2 regions of the Streptomyces sp. NPDC101227 genome follow, and region 1 is predicted to be linked to the other one. Evidence: predicted binding sites of a transcription regulator. Region 1 holds the regulator's gene; the other holds the start of a gene.
The links. Region 1 encodes HrcA, which represses chaperone genes, less so after heat shock. Its sites were predicted from a motif close to TTNGCACTCNGNNNNNCNGAGTGCNAA; they were not measured.
Positions count from the first base shown of each region.

Region 1 (6,168 bases):
CCCGCCGGATCCGCCGCGGCGAGGTCCCGATGACCGACGACGACGTCCACGCCGACCGCTATCTGATCGCCGACGAACGCCTCGCCGCCGCCGGTTTCACCTGGTACGAGGTCTCCAACTGGGCCACCACCGAGGCCGCCCGCTGCCGCCACAACGAGCTGTACTGGACCGGCGCCGACTGGTGGGGCGCGGGCCCCGGAGCGCACAGCCACGTCGGCGGCGTCCGCTGGTGGAACGTCAAGCACCCCGGCGCCTACGCCCAGGCCCTGGCCGAGGGCCGCTCCCCGGGCGCGGGCCGCGAGATCCTGCCGGCCGAGGACCGCCGGGTGGAGCGCATCCTGCTGGAGCTGCGGCTGGTGGACGGCTGCCCGCTCGACATCCTCGCGCCGGCGGGGGCGAAGGCCGCGGAGCGGGCGCTGGCCGACGGGCTGCTGGCGGCCGGGCCGTATGCGGACGGCCGGGCCGTGCTGACGCTGCGGGGGCGGCTGCTGGCCGACGCGGTGGTGCGGGATCTGGTGGACTGATGCTCGAACGAGTGAACTCCTGCAGATTCCAGGAACGCTTGCTTACCCTGGTGCCAGGCTGCTGTCGAAAGAGAACGATGGCGGGAAGCGGAGGGCCACGGAGATGACCGCGGTGGATGACCGGCCGATCACGCGCATCGTCGAGCTCTACGAGGACCTTGAGGTACCGGAGGGTTTCAAGGCGGAACTCCTGCGGGGGGAAATCGTGATGATGGCCGGGCCGGATCTGGTGCACAACCGGATCGTGCTGAGGGTTCTCCGACAGATCCCAGACCAGGAATGGGACTGTCTCCAGACCCAGGACATCGATCTGCTGAACGAAACCAGCGAGCCACAGCCGGATCTCGTCGTCCTGGAGCGCGACGCGGGGCCGGATTCGGGTCGTCTGCTACCGGCCCAGATGATCACGGTGCTGGTCGAGGTCGTCTCGAAAAACAGCGTCGACCGTGATTACGGTGTCAAGCGCTCGATCTATGCGGCGGGCGGCATTCCCGCCTACCTGATCATCGACCCCATCATGGCGCAGTGCGTACTGCTTACCGAGCCCACCGGCACCGGGGAGGATGCCGACTACCGGGTCCAGTCGATCTACAAGTTCGGCGAATCCGTGCCACTGGACCTCCTCGGCATCGAACTGGACACCTCAGAGTTCGGCACCCTCCCGAACGTCAGGCCGCACCGCCGACCGTAACGAAGTCGATCAGCTCCTCCACCCGCCCCAGCAACGCCGGCTCCAGGTCCTTGTACGACCGCACGCAGCCCAGAATCCGCTGCCACGCCGCTCCCGTGTTCTCCGGCCAGCCCAGCGCCCGGCACACGCCCGTCTTCCAGTCCTGGCCGCGCGGGACCCTCGGCCACGCCGCGATCCCCACCGACGCCGGCTTCACCGCCTCCCACACGTCGATGTACGGGTGGCCCACCACCAGCGCATGCTCCCCGGTCACCGCCGCCGTGATCCGCGACTCCTTCGAGCCCGGCACCAGGTGATCCACCAGCACCCCCAGCCGCGCATCCGGCCCCGGCGCGAAGCTCCGCACGATCGCCGGCAGGTCGTCGATCCCCTCCAGGTACTCCACGACCACGCCCTCGATGCGCAGATCGTCGCCCCACACCCGCTCGACCAGCTCCGCGTCGTGCCGCCCCTCCACATAAATGCGCCCGGCGCGCGCGACCCGGGCGCGGGCGCCGGGCACGGCGAGTGAGCCCGACGCGGTACGGGCCGGACCGGCCGGCGCCGGGCGGCCCTGGGGCCGTACGAGGGTGACGACACGGCCCTCCAGCAGGAAGCCGCGCGGCGTCATCGGGAAGACCCGGTGCTTGCCGAAGCGGTCCTCAAGGGTGACGACCGGGCCCTCGGCGGTCTTCTCGCAGCGGATCACGGCGCCGCAGAAGCCGGTGGTGACCTCCTCGACGACGAGGTCGGGCTCGGCCGGTACCTCGGGGGCGGGGCGCTGCTTCTTCCAGGGCGGGGTGAGGTCCGGTCCGTACTGCTTGCTGCGCATGGAGGCGTCAGGGTCCTGTTCTCGTGAGGGGCGGGCGGGAGGTTCTCTCAGGAGGCCGGCGGCACGCCGAAGCGGATGGCCAGGGCCTCCCGCTGGGCGCGCACGAAGCGGGCGTCCACGACCGCCCCGTGCCCCGGTACGTACCGGGCGTCCTCGCCGCCCAGGGCCAGCAGCCGGTCCAGGGCCGCCGGCCACTGCTGGGGCAGCGAGTCCAGGCCGGCGTTCGGCTCCCCGGACTCCTCGACCAGGTCGCCGCAGAAGACGATCTCGGGGGCGCCGCCCCGGCCCGGTACGAGAACGGCCAGGTCGTGGGCGGTGTGGCCGGGGCCGACATTGGCGAGCAGCACCTGCCGGTCGCCGAGGTCGACGGTCAGTTCGCCGTGGACGTGATGGTGCGGGCGGACCAGCAGATCCGCGGCCTCCGCGGCGGCTTCCGGGTCCAGGCCGTGCCGTACCGCGTCCCGCCGCAGCTCGTCCCGGTCGCGCCGGAGCAGATCGCTCAGCCCGGCCGCGCCGAACACCTCGACGCCAGCGAAGGCGGCGGTGCCCAGGACGTGATCGAAATGCGGGTGGGTGAGCGCGATATGCGTCACTTCCCGGCCCAGCACGCCGCGGATCGCGCGGCGTAGATCGGCGCCGTCGCGGATGGATGCGCCGGTGTCGACGATCATCACCCCGGCAGATCCGGCGATCACGCCGATCGTCTCGTCCCAGCCCGGCATCCGGCGCCGGGCGACGCCTTCACCGAGCGGTTCCCACCCGGCCTCTTCCCAAGCAGTGCGCATACCGAGACGCTAGCTCCATCGCGATAGCGTTGCCTGACGGAACGCGTCAGAGACCGGCCACAACGGCCGATCACGGTCATCGGGCGGCGCATTGGCAGTCGATCGTTGCGGTCGCTCTTGCCGCAGCTGTGCTACCCGGCCGTACACTGGCTTCCGGGTCTGGCACTCGGCCCGTGCGAGTGCCAGGAGTGACGAGACGGCAACACGGCTGGACTGGAGGTGCGCAGGATGCTCAGTGAACGCAGGCTCGAAGTGCTGCGCGCCATCGTCCAGGACTATGTCGGGACGGAGGAGCCGGTCGGCTCCAAGGCGCTCACCGAGCGCCATCAGCTGGGCGTCTCCCCGGCCACGGTCCGCAACGACATGGCGGCCCTGGAGGACGAGGGCTTCATCGCCCAGCCGCACACCAGCGCCGGCCGGATCCCCACCGACAAGGGCTACCGCCTCTTCGTCGACAAGCTGGCGGGCGTCAAGCCGCTGTCCTCCCCGGAGCGGCGGGCCATCCAGAACTTCCTCGACGGCGCCGTCGACCTCGATGACGTCGTCGGCCGCACGGTCCGGCTGCTGGCGCAGCTGACCCGCCAGGTGGCCGTCGTGCAGTACCCGTCCCTGACCCGGTCCACGGTCCGGCATGTCGAGCTGCTGGCGCTGGCCCCGGCCCGGCTGATGCTCGTACTGATCACGGACACCGGACGGGTCGAGCAGCGGCTGATCGACTGCCAGGCGCCGTTCGGCGAGACCTCGCTCGCGGATCTGCGGGCGCGGCTCAACAGCCGGGTGGTGGGGCGCCGGTTCGCGGATGTGCCGCAGTTGGTGCAGGATCTCCCGGAGTCCTTCGAGCAGGACGACCGCGGCACGGTCTCGACAGTGCTGTCGGTGTTGCTGGAAACTCTGGTGGAGGAGACCGAAGAGCGGCTGATGATCGGCGGAACGGCCAATCTCACGCGCTTCGGGCACGATTTTCCCCTGACCATCCGCCCGGTGCTGGAGGCCCTTGAGGAGCATGTGGTGCTGCTCAAGCTGCTGGGGGAGGCCAAGGACTCGGGCATGACCGTACGTATCGGGCATGAGAATGCCCACGAAGGCCTGACGTCCACATCGGTCGTCGCGGTCGGTTACGGTTCGGGCGACGAGGCAGTCGCCAAACTCGGCGTGGTCGGACCGACCCGCATGGACTACCCCGGAACGATGGGAGCGGTACGCGCAGTGGCACGTTACGTCGGACAAATCCTCGCGGAGTCGTAAAAGTGGCCACGGATTACTACTCGGTTCTCGGCGTCAGTCGCGATGCCTCGCAGGACCAGATCAAGAAGGCCTTCCGTCGGCTGGCGCGTGAGCTGCACCCGGACGTGAACCCGGACCCGAAGACCCAGGAGCGGTTCAAGGAGATCAACGCCGCTTACGAGGTCTTGTCGGACCCGCAGAAGAAGCAGGTCTACGACCTCGGCGGCGACCCGCTCTCGCAGTCGGGCGGCGGCGGTGGCGCGGGCGGCTTCGGCGCCGGCTTCGGCAACTTCTCCGACATCATGGACGCCTTCTTCGGCACGGCCTCGCAGCGGGGCCCGCGCTCGCGCACCCGCCGCGGCCAGGACGCCATGATCCGGCTCGACATCGAGCTGAACGAAGCGGCCTTCGGCACGACCAAGGACCTCCAGGTCGACACCGCCATCGTCTGCACGACGTGCACCGGCGAGGGCGCGGCGCCCGGCACCTCCGCGCAGACCTGTGACATGTGCCGCGGCCGCGGCGAGGTCTCGCAGGTCACCCGGTCCTTCCTCGGCCAGGTCATGACATCGCGGCCGTGCCCGCAGTGCCAGGGCTTCGGTACGGTCGTGCCGACGCCGTGCCCCGAGTGCGCCGGCGACGGCCGGATCCGCTCCCGCCGCACGCTGACGGTGAAGATCCCCGCCGGTGTCGACAACGGGACGCGGATCCAGCTTGCGGGCGAGGGCGAGGTCGGCCCCGGCGGCGGCCCGGCAGGTGACCTCTACGTCGAGATCCACGAGCTGGCGCACCCGGTCTTCCAGCGGCGCGGCGACGATCTGCACTGCACGGTCACCATCCCCATGACGGCGGCGGCACTGGGCACCAAATGCCCGCTGGAGACGCTCGACGGGGTGGAGGAGATCGACGTCCGGCCCGGCACCCAGTCCGGCCAGTCGATCCCGCTGCACCAGCGCGGTGTGACACATCTGCGCGGCGGCGGCCGCGGCGACCTGATCGTCCATGTCGAGGTGCAGACGCCCACCAAGCTCGACCCCGAGCAGGAGGAGCTGGTGCGCCGGCTGGCCAAGCTCCGCGGCGAGGAACGCCCGACGGGGCAGTTCCAGCCGGGGCAGCAGGGGTTGTTCTCGCGGTTGAAGGATGCGTTCAACGGGCGGTAGGTGAGTCGGCCGGGGGTCCGGGGGTTGTCCCCGGGCAGGCGCGGTCAGCCGGGGCAGCAGGGGTTGTTCTCGCGGTTGAAGGATGCGTTCAACGGGCGGTAGGCCGTTGGGGGCTGGGGCGCAGGCGGAGCCTGGATCTTGGTCCGGCCCTGGTTCGGAGTGTGGCGGTGGGCGTGACACGATGTGGTTATGCCCACCCCGCTGACCGATCTCTGCCGCTACCCGATCGTGCAGGCCCCCATGGCGGGCGGCGCCGCTCGCCCGGAGCTCGCCGCCGCCGTCAGTGAAGCCGGCGGTCTCGGCTTCCTCGCCGCCGGGTACAAAACCGCCGACGGCATGTATCAGGAGATCAAACAGCTGCGCGGGCTGACCGGCCGGCCCTTCGGCGTCAACCTGTTCATGCCGCAGCCCAGCCTCGCCGACACCACCCCGGTCGAGGTCTACCGCGAGCAGCTCGCGGGCGAAGCGGCCTGGTACGAGAGCCCGATCGCCGAACTCGACCCGTACGGCGGCTCCGACGACGGCTACGAGGCCAAGCTGGCGATCCTGCGTGAGGACCCGGTGCCGGTGGTCTCGTTCGCCTTCGGCTGCCCCTCCCGCGCGGTGCTCGACGCCTTCGCCAAGGTCGGTACGTACACCGTCGTGACGGTCACCACCGCGGCCGAGGCGCAGGCCGCGCAGTGGTCGGGCGCGGATGCGGTCTGTGTCCAGGGCATCGAGGCGGGCGGTCACCAGAGCACCCACCGCGACGACCCGCAGTCCGACGGCACCGGCGCGGGCATCGGGCTGCTCTCGCTCGTCGCCCAGGTCTACGAGGCGGTGCAGATCCCGATCATCGCCGCGGGCGGCCTGATGCGCGGCTCGCAGATCGCCGCCGCACTGGCCGCCGGTGCCGCGATGGCGCAGCTCGGCACGGCCTTCCTCGCGACGCCCGAATCGGGTGCCAACCCCCTGCACAAGCAGGCGCTGACCA
Region 1 covers NZ_JBIWOD010000003.1:311,076-317,243, forward strand. The annotation lists gene hemW (radical SAM family heme chaperone HemW) at 1-524, shown strand, start outside; gene ACIRPT_RS08170 (Uma2 family endonuclease) at 628-1,215, shown strand; gene ACIRPT_RS08175 (DUF3097 domain-containing protein) at 1,193-2,026, opposite strand; gene ACIRPT_RS08180 (MBL fold metallo-hydrolase) at 2,074-2,811, opposite strand; gene hrcA (heat-inducible transcriptional repressor HrcA) at 3,040-4,056, shown strand; gene dnaJ (molecular chaperone DnaJ) at 4,059-5,195, shown strand; gene ACIRPT_RS08195 (nitronate monooxygenase) at 5,385-6,168, shown strand, end outside.

Region 2 (6,168 bases), on a different contig from region 1:
GGCGACGAGGCGGCCGCGCCGCCCCTTCTTCTTCTTTGGGGCAGGGCCGGACTTGTTGGCGGGCATCTCTGTCCTTCGAGGGGCAGGGTGGGAGTGCTGGAGCAACCATAGGCGCACGGGTCCGGCGAGCCCTACGCGGAGTCACCACCAGCACATCCGACTTTCAAGTAATGGTAAATTGTTAGACTCAGTAACTAGATACGGTAAGGATCGTAGGTCCCGAACGACCTGTAAAGGCACCTAACGGACCCGCCCCCTCCGGCCCGCGTGCGAGAAAGGACCAGCTCCTGACTGTCGAACACCTCAATGAACTCCTGCTGGTCTGCTCGCTCGTACTGCTCATCGCCGTGGCCGCGGTACGGCTCTCCTCGCGCAGCGGGCTCCCCAGCCTGCTCATCTACCTGGGGATAGGCATCGCCATAGGACAGGACGGCCTGGGCGGTGTCGTCTTCGACAACGCCGAGCTGACCCAACTCCTCGGCTATGCGGCCCTGGTCGTGATCCTCGCGGAGGGCGGCCTGGGCACGAAGTGGAAGGAAATCAAGCCGGCGCTGCCCCGGGCGGCGCTGCTCTCGACGGTCGGCGTCGCGGTGAGCGTGGGGGTCACCGCGGCCGGAGCGCACTATCTGGCCGGGCTCGGATGGCGCCAGGCGCTGCTGATCGGCGCCGTGGTCTCCTCGACGGACGCGGCCGCGGTCTTCTCCGTACTGCGCAACGTCCCGCTGCCCGCCCGCCTGACGGGTGTCCTGGAGGCGGAATCGGGCTTCAACGACGCACCGGTGGTCATCCTCGTCGTCGCCTTCTCCACGGCCGGGCCGGTCGAGCACTGGTACGCCCTGCTCGGCGAGATAGCCCTGGAGCTGGCCATCGGCGCCGCCATCGGGGTGGCGGTCGGCTGGCTCGGCTCCTACGGCATGCGGCATGTGGCACTGCCCGCCTCCGGCCTCTACCCGATCGCCGTCATGGCCATCGCGGTCTCCGCCTACGCGGCCGGCGCCCTGGCGCACGGCTCCGGCTTCCTCGCCGTCTATCTGGCCGCGGTGGTCCTCGGCAACGCCAAACTGCCGCACGCCCCGGCCACCCGCGGCTTCGCCGAGGGGCTCGGCTGGATCGGCCAGATCGGCATGTTCGTTCTGCTGGGCCTGCTGGTCACCCCGCACAACCTCCTCGACGACATCGTTCCGGCGCTGGTCATCGGCATGATCCTGACGATCGTGGCCCGCCCGCTGTCGGTCTTCGCGAGCCTGCTGCCGTACCCCATGCCCTGGCAGGAGAAGACCCTGCTGTCCTGGGCCGGCCTGCGCGGCGCGGTGCCCATCGTCCTGGCCACCATTCCGATGGTCACGGACATCCCGGGCAGCGAACGCGTCTTCAACATCGTCTTCGTCCTGGTCGTCGTCTACACCCTCATCCAGGGCCCGACGCTGCCCTGGCTCGCCAGGCGGCTGCGGCTGGGCGACGGCGCGGAGCCCGCCGACCTGGGCATCGAGTCGGCCCCTCTGGAGCGGCTGCGCGGCCATCTGCTGTCCACGTCCATCGGCCCCGTCTCGCGGATGCACGGCGTCGAGGTCGGCGAGCTGCGGATGCCCGCCGGTGCCGCGGTCACCCTCGTCGTACGGGACGGCTCCAGCTTCGTACCGTCGCCCACGACCGTGCTGCGGCACGGCGACGAGCTGCTGGTGGTGGCCACGGATCCGGTACGGGACGCGGCCGAGCGGCGACTGCAGGCGGTCTCCCAGGGCGGCAAGCTGGCCGGCTGGCTGGGGACGGGCGGACACGGCGGCCCGCGGCCCGAGGAGTCCAGGGAGCGGCGGGGCAGGCGGCGGCAGGCCGGCTGAACCGGCCCCCGGCCCGACTCCGACCGGCCGGTATGTGCCGCATCTCTCCACGGATCCCAAGGAATTCCGCGTGAAGCCCTGGTTAATCCCAGGGCTTCACGCGCTTCGGCCTGTAGTATGAAGAGGCAATAAACGAACCAACTCTGCCTGAAGCAGAGCTGGCGCGACCGCTCGGCGGCCGCGGTCCTCTGCCACAAGCGCAGCCACTTCCCCGGTGCGGACCACGCGGTATCACTCGGTCCTGCGCGAGAGGACAGCTCTCGGCGCGTACCCGTGACGACCTCGCGGCGGCGCGCTACCAGGCGGCAGAAAGGCCCCGGCCGTGGCATCCGCGGTCAAGACCTCCCGTCCCGGTTACGGACAACTGCTGCGCACCCCTGGTGCATGGACGTTCCTGCTGCCCGGCTTTCTGGCCCGGCAGCCGTTCGCGATGCTGACGATCGGCATCACCCTGCTCGTCCAGTCCACCACCGGCTCCTTCGGCACCGCCGGCGCGGTGACCGCCGCCACCGGCGTCTCGATGGCGCTGTTCGCCCCGCAGAGCGGCAAGCTCGCCGACCGCTTCGGTCAGCGCGCGGTGCTGCTCCCCGGCGTCGCGGTGCATGTCGCCGGCGTCGCCGCCCTGATCACCCTGGCCCTCGCACACGCCCCCCTGTGGGCGCTGCTCGCGGTGGCCGTCCCCACCGGCGCCTCGACGCCGCAGGTCGGCCCGATGGTCCGGGCCCGTTGGGCGGCCCAGCTCGGCGGCAGCCCGCTGATGCCGACCGCCGCCGCCTTCGAGTCGGTCACCGATGAGTTCACCTTCGTCGTCGGCCCGGTGCTGGCGACCGCTCTGTGCACCGGTATCCACCCGGCCGCCGGCCTGATCACCGAGGCCGTCCTCAGCCTGGCCGGCGGACTGCTGTTCGCCGCGCAGCGGCGCACCCAGCCGCCCGTCCACCGGGCGCAGGACACCGACCGGCCGCGCGTCTCGGCGCTGTCGTTGCCCGGCGTACGCGTCCTGATCGTCGCGTTCCTCGGCATCGGCACCGTCTTCGGCGGCATGCAGGTCTCGCTGACCGCCTTCACCGAGCACATCGGGCACCCGGGCATCAACGGCGTCCTCTACGGGATCTTCGCGGCCGGCAACATGCTCGCGGGCGTCGCCTGCGGCGCCATCAGCTGGAAGGTCGGCCCGCGACGCCGGCTGCTGGTCGCCTACGGGCTGCTGGCGCTGGCCACCACCCCGCTGTGGTCCGTGACCGCGGTACCGCTGCTGGCCGCCGTCGGCCTGGTCATCGGCCTGTGCATCGCCCCGGCCCTGATCTCCGGCTACACCCTGGTCGAGACGCTGGTGCCGGCCGCCGCCCGCACGGAGGCCTTCACGTGGCTCACCGGCGCGGTGGCGCTGGGCCAGGCCGCCGCGGCCTCCTCGGCCGGCCAGCTGACGGACCGCTTCGGCCCGAGCGCCGGATTCCTGGTGCCGCTGGCCGGTACGGCGCTGGCGCTGACGGTGCTGCTGACGCTGCGCACGCATCTGCGACCGCGTTCGTCGACCGTGGTCAGCGGCGGCTCGGACGCCACGGACTACCAGGTCACCGCCGTCACCGAGGACCGCGAGCGGGAGCTGGCGAGCGCCTGACGGAACGCGGGGCGAGCGCCCGGCCGAACGTGGAGTCGGTCACCGTACGCCGGTCACAGTGGACTGACGGGCCGGAATACTGCACTATGGATCGTCGTTAGCACTCATCGAGTGAGAGTGCCAGGAGGAAGTCAAGTGCCGACCTACCAGTACCAGTGCACCGCGTGCGGCGAGGGCCTTGAGGCCGTGCAGAAGTTCACCGACGACGCGCTCACCGAGTGCCCCAGCTGCGACGGACGCCTCAAGAAGGTGTTCTCCGCGGTCGGCATCGTCTTCAAGGGCTCCGGGTTCTACCGCAACGACAGCCGCGGCTCGTCGTCCAGCAGCAGCCCGGCGAAGAGCTCCTCCGGCACGAGCGGCTCGTCCTCCTCGGACTCGTCCAGCGGCTCGGACGCCAAGTCGACGGCCTCGTCGTCCTCGGCATCCTCCTCGTCCTCGTCCTCGTCCTCGACGGCGTCGTCCTCGACGTCCTCGTCGTCCACGAGCAGCAGCTCCGCCGCCTGACCAGCGCTTCCCCCGGACCCCGCCGTCGCCGACGGCGGGGTCCGCGGCTTTTCCTGCCCTCGCCCGAGCCCTCGTAGGGCAGGGGACCCCCACCGCGGCTCGGCGCCGCCCCGATAGTGTGACCGGCATGGCTGACGCGGAGATTGGCGTTATCGGCGGCTCGGGGTTCTACTCCTTCCTCGATGACGTGACCGAGATCACGGTGGAGACCCCGTACGGTCCACCCAGCGACTCCCTCTTCCTGGGCGATGTGGCCGGCCGCCGGGTCGCCTTCCTGCCCCGGCACGGCCGCGGGCACCGCCTCGCGCCGCACCGCATCAACTACCGCGCCAACCTGTGGGCGCTGCGCTCGGTCGGCGTGCGCCAGGTCCTCGGCCCGTGCGCCGTCGGCGGCCTGCGGCCCGAATACGGTCCCGGCACGCTGCTCGTCCCCGACCAGCTCGTCGACCGCACCAAGTCCCGCGCCCAGTCCTATTTCGACGGCGAACCGCTGCCGGGCGGCGGCGTCCCGAACATCGTCCACGTCTCGTTCGCCGACCCGTACTGCCCCACCGGACGCCGGACCGCGGTGGCGGCGGCCCGCGGCCGCAACTGGGAGCCGGTCGACGGCGGCACCCTCGTCGTCATCGAAGGCCCCCGCTTCTCCACCCGCGCCGAGTCCCGCTGGCACGCCGCGCAGGGCTGGTCGGTGGTCGGCATGACCGGTCACCCCGAGGCCGTACTCGCCCGTGAGCTCGGCCTCTGTTACACGTCATTGACCCTGGTCACCGACCTGGACGCGGGCGCCGAGACCGGCGCCGGCGTCACCCACGAGGAGGTCCTGGAGGTCTTCGGCCAGAACGTCGGCCGACTGCGCGAGGTCCTCTTCGACGCGGTGGCCGCCCTCCCCGACTCCGCGGCCCGCGACTGCCCCTGCCCGAGCTCCCTCGAGGGCTGGGATCTGGGCATCGAGCTGCCTTAGCGACTGCCGGGCGTCGTACGGAAGAGGCGCGGCGGGTTTCGCGGGGGCCGGTGGGCTCTCGGGGCGGGACATGGCGGCCGGAGGGCTCGCGGAGGCATCAGGGGCGTCAGGGACGTCAGGGCCTCCTGTGGGTGACCGGGTTGTCCACAGACGCGGGTTCATCCACAGGCCGGAGCGGGCCGCGGGGAATTCCGGCACGGTGGTGATCGCCGGTGAGCGCCGGTCCCGAATTCCGCAATCCCCGCGACAGGCGGTGACGACGATGCTCCGTTCCCCCTTCGGCCCCTCTCTCGATTCCCCCCTCGGTTCCTCTCCCGACGGCTCCCTCGATCTTCCTTCCACCGGCTTACGGCTCCCCCTGCCGCCGCTCCCCGACCCACCCCTGCCGACTCCCCCGACATGTGAAGTGCCCCACTTCGCACCGGTACGAGCCGGCGGTGGACGACACCGATGGCGGCGGGCGACGCGACGACGTCTGCTCGCGGCCGCACTGGCGATGGCCGCCGCAGCACTGGCCACGGGCGTCTCGTACGGTGCCGTACGAACGGCTCCGGCGGCCGGGTGCCCGGCGGCGGCGCTCTCCGGAGGGCGGTAGCCATGCCCCAAGATCGAGTGGCATCCGCTCTCCTCGCACGCAAAGCTTCTCCGGGGTCGGTGTCCCCCCTGCTCTTCCAGGGCTCGGGGAAGGGCCGGTCCGTCCGCAAGATCCGCACTGACGCTCTGGTCGATCGCCGGTTCGTGTCGGGCGACTGGACACCGCCGCCCCGCCCTGCCGTAAGTTGCGGTGCTGATTGTTGCTGCACCGTCCGTACCGAGCGTGGAAAGAGGCTGTCAGGTGAGCGAGAACAAGGGCGTCCTGCAGGGATTCAAGGAATTCCTGATGCGCGGAAACGTCATCGAGCTCGCGGTCGCGGTCGTCGTCGGTGCGGCGTTCACCAACATCGTCAATGCCGTGGTCAAGGGCGTGATCAACCCGATCATCGGCGCCCTCGGCTCGCAGAACCTCGACAACTACAAGTCCTGCCTCAGCGCCAGCTGCCACCCGGACCCGAAGACCGGCGAATTCACCGACGGCATCTTCATCCTGTGGGGCTCGGTGCTCAGCGCCGCGCTGACCTTCCTGATCACCGCCGCGGTCGTCTACTTCCTCATGATCCTTCCGATGAACAAGTGGAAGGCCCGCCAGGACGCGAAGAAGCCGGTCGACGACACCCCCGCCGACCCGACCGAGGTCGAGCTGCTCA
Region 2 covers NZ_JBIWOD010000004.1:182,857-189,024, forward strand. The annotation lists gene ACIRPT_RS10425 (penicillin acylase family protein) at 1-66, opposite strand, end outside; gene ACIRPT_RS10430 (potassium/proton antiporter) at 288-1,838, shown strand; gene ACIRPT_RS10435 (MFS transporter) at 2,161-3,459, shown strand; gene ACIRPT_RS10440 (FmdB family zinc ribbon protein) at 3,595-3,963, shown strand; gene ACIRPT_RS10445 (S-methyl-5'-thioadenosine phosphorylase) at 4,091-4,924, shown strand; gene mscL (large conductance mechanosensitive channel protein MscL) at 5,760-6,168, shown strand, end outside.
Region 2: the regulator HrcA is predicted to act here: its motif matches at 3,557-3,583, upstream of ACIRPT_RS10440 (FmdB family zinc ribbon protein).